2 regions of the Ruminococcus sp. NATIVEDY161 genome follow, and region 1 is predicted to be linked to the other one. Evidence: predicted binding sites of a transcription regulator. Region 1 holds the regulator's gene; the other holds the start of a gene.
What was found. Region 1 encodes HrcA, which represses chaperone genes, less so after heat shock. Its sites were predicted from a motif close to TGTTAGCACTCNNNNNNNNNGAGTGCTAACA; they were not measured.

Region 1 (3,416 bases):
TTGATTGAAGAGGTTGTTACGCCCGAAAGCTCAATCTTAGCCTTTTCAGCGGCTTCCTTAAGTCTCTGCATAGCCATTTTATCGGATGAAAGGTCAATGCCTGTTTCTGTCTTGAATGAAGCAACCATCCAGTCGATAATTCTCTTGTCGAAGTCGTCGCCGCCGAGACGGTTGTTACCTGCTGTAGCGAGAACCTCCTGAACGCCGTCGCCCATCTCGATGATACTTACGTCGAAGGTACCGCCGCCGAGGTCGTATACCATAACCTTCTGGTCGTTTTCTTTGTCTACGCCGTATGAAAGTGCAGCGGCTGTAGGCTCGTTGATAATTCTTTTAACGTCGAGGCCTGCAATCTTACCTGCGTCCTTTGTAGCCTGGCGCTGAGCGTCGGTGAAGTATGCAGGAACGGTGATAACAGCCTGTGTTACGGTTTCTCCGAGGTAAGCCTCGGCGTCAGCCTTAAGCTTCTGGAGAATCATTGCGGAAATCTCCTGGGGAGTGTAGCTCTTGTTGTCGATTGTTACCTTGTAGTTAGAGCCCATTTCTCTCTTGATCGATGCAACGGTTCTGTCGGGGTTTGTGATAGCCTGGCGCTTAGCAACCTGGCCTACCATTCTCTCGCCGTCCTTTGAGAAGGCTACTACCGACGGGGTTGTTCTTGAACCCTCGGCGTTGGCGATAACTACGGGCTCGCCGCCCTCGATAACTGCTACGCATGAGTTAGTTGTACCTAAATCTATACCTATTGTCTTTGCCATAATTAATTCCTCCAATTTTGTTTTGATTTATATTTTAAGTTATGTGCTTGACTTTGTTAGTTAACCACCTGAACCATGGCGTGGCGAACGATTTTGTCACCGATTTTGTAGCCGGTCTGGAAAACCTGCGCTATCTGGTTTGACTTAAGCTCGTCGCTGTCGACCATCGAAACCGCGTTGTGAAGGTTCGGATCGAACTCGTCACCGACCTTGCCGTACTGCTCGATTTTCAGCTTTTCAAAGCTCTTGCCGAGCTGGTTTGAAATAAGCTCGATACCCTTTAATATTTCGGGATCTGCCTCTTTCAAATTGTCAATCGCCATTCTTACGCTGTCCGCGACAGGCAGAATTTCGGTTACCGCCTTTGAGGTAGCGTCGTCGTAAATGCCGAGCTTTTCGTTGGCGGTGCGCTTGCGGTAGTTGTCATACTCGGCGGCAAGGCGCATATATTTATCCTTTTCCGCGGCGAGCTGTTCCTCAAGCTCCTTGATTTTAGCTTCTTTTTCGTCGACAACCTCGGCGGCTTCGGTTTCTTCCTCCTCGGCCTCGTCAGCCTTTACCTCGGCTGCCTTGGTGTCTTTGGTCTTATCTTTTTTAGCCATTGTATATCCTCCTCTTGGGGTTATTCACGTTTTATGTCCGTCAGCTCGTCAATCAGCTCTCCGGCGCAGTCCGCGACACATTCGAGGAGAGCAAAGTTCCTCGCGTAGTCGGTTCTAAGCGGCGTTATCAGCGCCGTTACGCCCGACGGACTGCCGTCGATTTTGTACCGTGCCGATAACAGCGAATAATTCGCAAGCTCAACGCGGCTGTTTTCCCTGCCGATTAACGCGGCTGTGTGCTGCGGAGATTTTTCAAGCGTTGCCGCGAGGTCGTGCGGACTGTTCAAAAACTCGATTATCCTGCGTGCCGAGCGGAAATCCGCATCCTCCGAAAAGGCGAGCTTTCCTCTGCCGCTCTGGTAAACGCTGACCGTCGTCGCCTGCTCTGCCGCGTCCTGCACTGCCATCAGCGCCGAGGGCATTAAAAGCGACATTTCACCGAACCTTACGGCGGCGGTCTGGATGAACGGGCGGTTTACCGAGCTGAGCTTAACTCCGGTAAAAATCTCGTTGAACGCCTTGTCAAAAATCCCCATTAGCTCGGGGTTGATTAAAAACTCACAGCGGAACAGCTTGGTTTTGATTGTGCCGTTTGAGGCAATCAGAACCGCCATTGCCGAATGTGCTCCGGTTTGAATGAAGCGCAGGTGGCGGATTCTGCTGTTCTCTCCGCCCGGGGTTGTGGCGACTGCCGCGTAACCGCTGAGCTTGCTCAGCAAGTCGGCTGCGCCTTTGAGTATGCTCTCGGGGGAGTCTCCGTCTTTTTGGAGCTCCTCGAGGATGTACTGCCTGCCCTGTCCCGAAATCGGCTTGACCTGCATTACGTTGTCAACGTAGTAGCGGTAGCCCTGCGCGGTCGGGATCCTTCCGGCGGAGGTGTGCGGCTGAACAATGTAGCCCCGGTTTGTAAGCTCGACCATATCGTTGCGGACGGTCGCGGACGAAACGTTCATACCGGTTTCGGATATAAGCGACTTCGAGCCGACGGGCTCTCCGGTGGCGATATAGCTTTCTACAATAGCCGCGAGTATGTTTTGTCTTCTTGCGGCGGGCTCCATTTTGTTCACCTCTGTTTCGTTTTAGCACTCTTAGTGGTGGAGTGCTAATCACTGTATTCTTACTATAATACCAAAGTCAGAAAAAGTCAATACTTTTGCCAAAATAATTTCCTGATTTTAAAAAGTTTCACTTTATTATCACATTACCCTTGCTTTTTGAGCCCGAGCAGGATAAAATAGGGATATATTTTAAATAGTATATTGTCGGGGAGAGTAAAGATGACTCAGTTTTTGCAGTACGGATATGTCTTTTTGTGGGCGATACTTGCGGTGCTCACGTTTTTTATAGGCAGAAAACAGGGGCTGGTAGGTTACCTGCTTTCGGTTTTCTTTGTGTTTATGACGGTGTGGTACGGACTCCGCGCGTTCGGAAACCTGCCGGTGTTTGACGGCGTGTGGGGGTATATTTTCAGAGGACTGCTCGTTGTATTTTTGGCGGTCATCGTCTTTATCTGGTGGAAATCGCGCAAGGCAGCGGCGGAGAACAACGACGATAACAGGGAGCAATAGTCTGCATATTGATTAGTATTTATAATTTGACACAATATATAGACGCGGATTTTTAAAATTCTTAAAAACTCAAATTTTTCAAAAAAAATACTTGATTTTTGGCGCTGTATATGATAAAATATCACCTGTATGACGATAATTCCAAGGAGGTGGGACAATGCCCAACATTAAATCTGCAAAAAAGCGCGTTAAGGTTATTGCTACAAAAACAGCCCGCAACAAGGCGACAAGGTCAGCTCTCAGAACATCAATTAAAAAGGCTTACTATGCTGTTGACACAAATGCTGACAACAAGCAGGAGGCAGTTCGTCTTGCTATCAAGAAAATTGACCAGGCTGTTGCCAAGGGTATTCTTCATAAGAATACCGCTGCAAGAAGCAAGTCTTCGCTCGCAAAGCGTCTGAACGCTTCTGCATAAGTTTAATAACTGAACAAATTTAAAGCAGAGCTTTTCTCTGCTTTTTTTGTTGCCCGCTCAGTTGCGCACA
Region 2 (3,416 bases), 1.1 Mb from region 1:
TACAGGCGGCGCAGGTCTCCACGGCGGTTCTCACAAGGTAGGAAGCCTTACGCTTCCCATGTCATCGGGCAACACCGAAAGACAAATTCAGTTTATGATGGACTTAGGCTCAACAATCCTCTGCTGTACTCCGTCATACGCCGCTTATATCGGCGAGACCTTGGCGGAACGCGGCTACAAGCCCGAGGATAACAAGCTCAAGGCAGGTATCTTCGGCGCTGAGCCCTGGACTGAGGAAATGCGCCGCAGCATTGAGAAAAGCCTCGGCATCAAGGCTTACGACATCTACGGACTGACCGAAATCAGCGGACCGGGCGTTGCGTTTGAGTGCGAGGCGCAGAGCGGAATGCACATCAACGAGGACCACTTCTATGTTGAAGTTATCGACCCCGAGACCGGCGAGGTTCTTCCCGAGGGCAGCAAGGGCGAGCTCGTGTTTACCTCACTTGACAAAGAGGCGTTTCCGCTTATCCGCTACAGAACTCGTGACATCTGTGTGCTCTCGCGTGAAAAGTGCTCCTGCGGCAGAACTCACGTCAAGATGACAAAGCCGATGGGCAGAAGCGACGATATGATGATTATCCGTGGCGTAAACGTATTCCCGAGCCAGATCGAGACCGTTCTGCTCAATGAGGGCTACACACCGAATTACCAGATTGTTGTTGACCGCGTAAATAACAGCGATACTCTCGACATTTATGTTGAGCTTGCACCCGACCAGTTCTCGGATATCGTTTCCGTAACCCAGAAGAGGGAGAAAAAGCTTGAAAGCGCTATGCGCACCATGCTCGGAATCGGACCGCGTATCCACCTTGTACCGCCCAAGACCATCACCAGAAGCGAAGGCAAGGCAGTAAGAGTTATCGACAACCGCAAGCTTCACGACTAATTTACGGAGGTAAAAGCTATGGCAATTCATCAGATTTCAGTTTTTGTACAAAACAAGCCCGGCACGCTTGTCGGTATTATTGAGGAGCTCGCTAACAAGGGTATTAATATCCGCGCGAGCAGTATTGCCGACACCGCCGAATTTGGTATTTTCAGACTTATCACAAATGATTTTGACAAAACACGCGAGATTCTCTCCGAGAACAACGTGACCAACGTAACAAGGGTTATCGCCGCAAAAATGGAAGATAAGCCCGGCGCGCTGTACAGAGTTGTAGACGCTCTGTCCGAGGCAGGCATCAATATTGAGTATATGTACGCCTTCACCGCGTCCGAGACCTTCGGAGCGTACGTTGTGTTCAGAGTTGACGACGTAGACGCGGCTCAAAAGCTGCTCGACGAAAAAGGAATCTCCACCCTCAACGACGAGGACATTCTTGATATGTAATAACAACACAAAGCTGCTGACGGAAACGTTGGCAGCTTTTTTGTAGAGTTAAGAGTTTAATTGTAGGGGCGACCTTAGCACGTCGGCAACCTTAGCACGTCGGCAACCCTTTTGGGCTTCGCCCATTTCCCCTAAAAGGGGAATCACCTTTTGTCGCTACGCGACATTTCCCCTGTCAGGGGAATCACCCATGTGTCCGCCCATTAAATTACCCACCAACCTATCCTCTATATTTAAAGCCTCCCCCGTTCCAAAAACGGGGGAGGTGGCATTTCGCTTTGCGAAATGACGGAGGGGGCGGCGTTTCCGTAATAACCCTGATTTCCTCGTTAACCGTAGGCGTTGACTAAAATGTTCGCCCGAAGGGCAGGAACATAACATTTTAATCTGGATTTTACGTGCTGAATAAACTCTAAATTCTCAATTCAAAAACTGTGCATTATGATATAAATTAATTAAAGGGCAGAAAAAGTCAAATTTCCCCTTGACATTTCTGAAAAATGGTATAAAATAGAATTAGCACTCAGGGACAAAGAGTGCTAAACAATGTAATTTTATTTAGGAGGCTATATATTATGACAATCAAACCTTTACTTGACAGAGTAGTTCTTAAAGTAGAAGAGGCTGAGGAAAAAACCAAGAGCGGCATTATCCTTTCATCCGCGGCTCAGGAAAAGCCCCAGTTCGCTTCGGTAGTAGCGGTAGGCCCCGGCGGCGTTGTAGACGGCAAAGAGGTTGAGATGTACGTAAAGGTGGGCGACAAGGTAATCGCCTCAAAATACGCAGGCACAATGGTTAAAATCGACGGCGAGGAGTACACAATCGTAAGTCAGTCAGACATCCTCGCGACTTTGGAATAATTCAGGTTTTTAGGTAATTTAGGAGGTAATTTTTTATGGCAAAGCAAATCGCTTACGGTGAGGACGCAAGAAAGGCTCTTATGAAGGGCATCGACCAGCTCGCTGACACAGTTAAAATCACACTCGGTCCCAAGGGCAGAAACGTAGTGCTCGACAAAAAGTTCGGCGCTCCGTTAATCACCAACGACGGCGTTACAATCGCCAAGGAAATCGAGCTTGACGATCCGTTCGAGAATATGGGCGCACAGCTTGTAAAAGAGGTTTCTATCAAGACAAACGACGTTGCAGGCGACGGTACAACAACCGCTACTCTGCTTGCTCAGGCGCTTATCCGCGAGGGTATGAAGAACGTAACCGCAGGCGCTAACCCGATGATTCTCAAAAAGGGTATCGCAGACGCAGTTGACAAGGCTGTTGAAGCCGTAATCAACAACAGCCAGCAGGTTTCGGGCACAGCGGATATCGCGAGAGTTGCAACCGTTTCATCACAGGATGAGTTCATCGGCAACCTCATTGCCGAGGCTATGGAAAAGGTAACAACCGACGGCGTTATCACCGTTGAGGAGAGCAAGACAGCTGAGACCTACAGCGAGGTTGTAGAGGGTATGATGTTCGACAGAGGCTACATCGCGCCCTATATGGTAACAGATACCGACAAAATGGTAGCTGAGCTTGACAATCCGCTCATCCTTATCACAGACAAGAAAATTTCAACAACTCAGGAAATTCTTCCGCTCCTCGAAAGCGTAGTACAGTCGGGCAGAAAGCTCCTTATCATCGCAGAGGACGTTGAAGGCGAGGCTCTTACAACTCTCGTTCTCAACAAGCTCCGCGGAACATTCACCGCAGTTGCCGTTAAGGCTCCGGGCTTTGGCGACAGAAGAAAGGAAATGCTCCAGGATATCGCAACCCTCACAGGCGGTACTGTAATCACCTCAGACCTAGGTCTTGAGCTTAAGGATACAACAATCGACCAGCTCGGCACAGCCCGTCAGGTTAAGATTGAAAAGGAAAACACAATCATCGTTGACGGCGCAGGTGACAAGGACGCTATCGAGGGCAGAGTTGCTCAGATTCGCCAGCAGATTGAGACCACAACCTCTGACTTCGACCGTGAAAAGCTCCAGGAGCGCCTTGCGAAGCTCGCAGGCGGCGTAGCTGTAATCAAGGTCGGCGCGGCTACCGAGATTGAGATGAAGGAAAAGAAGCTTCGCATTGAG

Region 2: groES (co-chaperone GroES) is a predicted target of HrcA. The motif match lies at 1,851-1,881, and genes of this name have one in related genera.

What each region holds. Positions count from the first base shown of each region.
Region 1 covers NZ_CP162392.1:1,591,381-1,594,796, forward strand. Annotated here, with positions in the region: gene dnaK (molecular chaperone DnaK) at 1-758, opposite strand, end outside; gene grpE (nucleotide exchange factor GrpE) at 815-1,360, opposite strand; gene hrcA (heat-inducible transcriptional repressor HrcA) at 1,381-2,418, opposite strand; gene AB1I50_RS07580 (hypothetical protein) at 2,638-2,928, shown strand; gene rpsT (30S ribosomal protein S20) at 3,086-3,346, shown strand.
Region 2 covers NZ_CP162392.1:507,238-510,653, reverse strand. Annotated here, with positions in the region: gene AB1I50_RS02455 (phenylacetate--CoA ligase family protein) at 1-889, shown strand, start outside; gene AB1I50_RS02450 (ACT domain-containing protein) at 908-1,336, shown strand; gene groES (co-chaperone GroES) at 1,912-2,196, shown strand; gene groL (chaperonin GroEL) at 2,232-3,416, shown strand, end outside.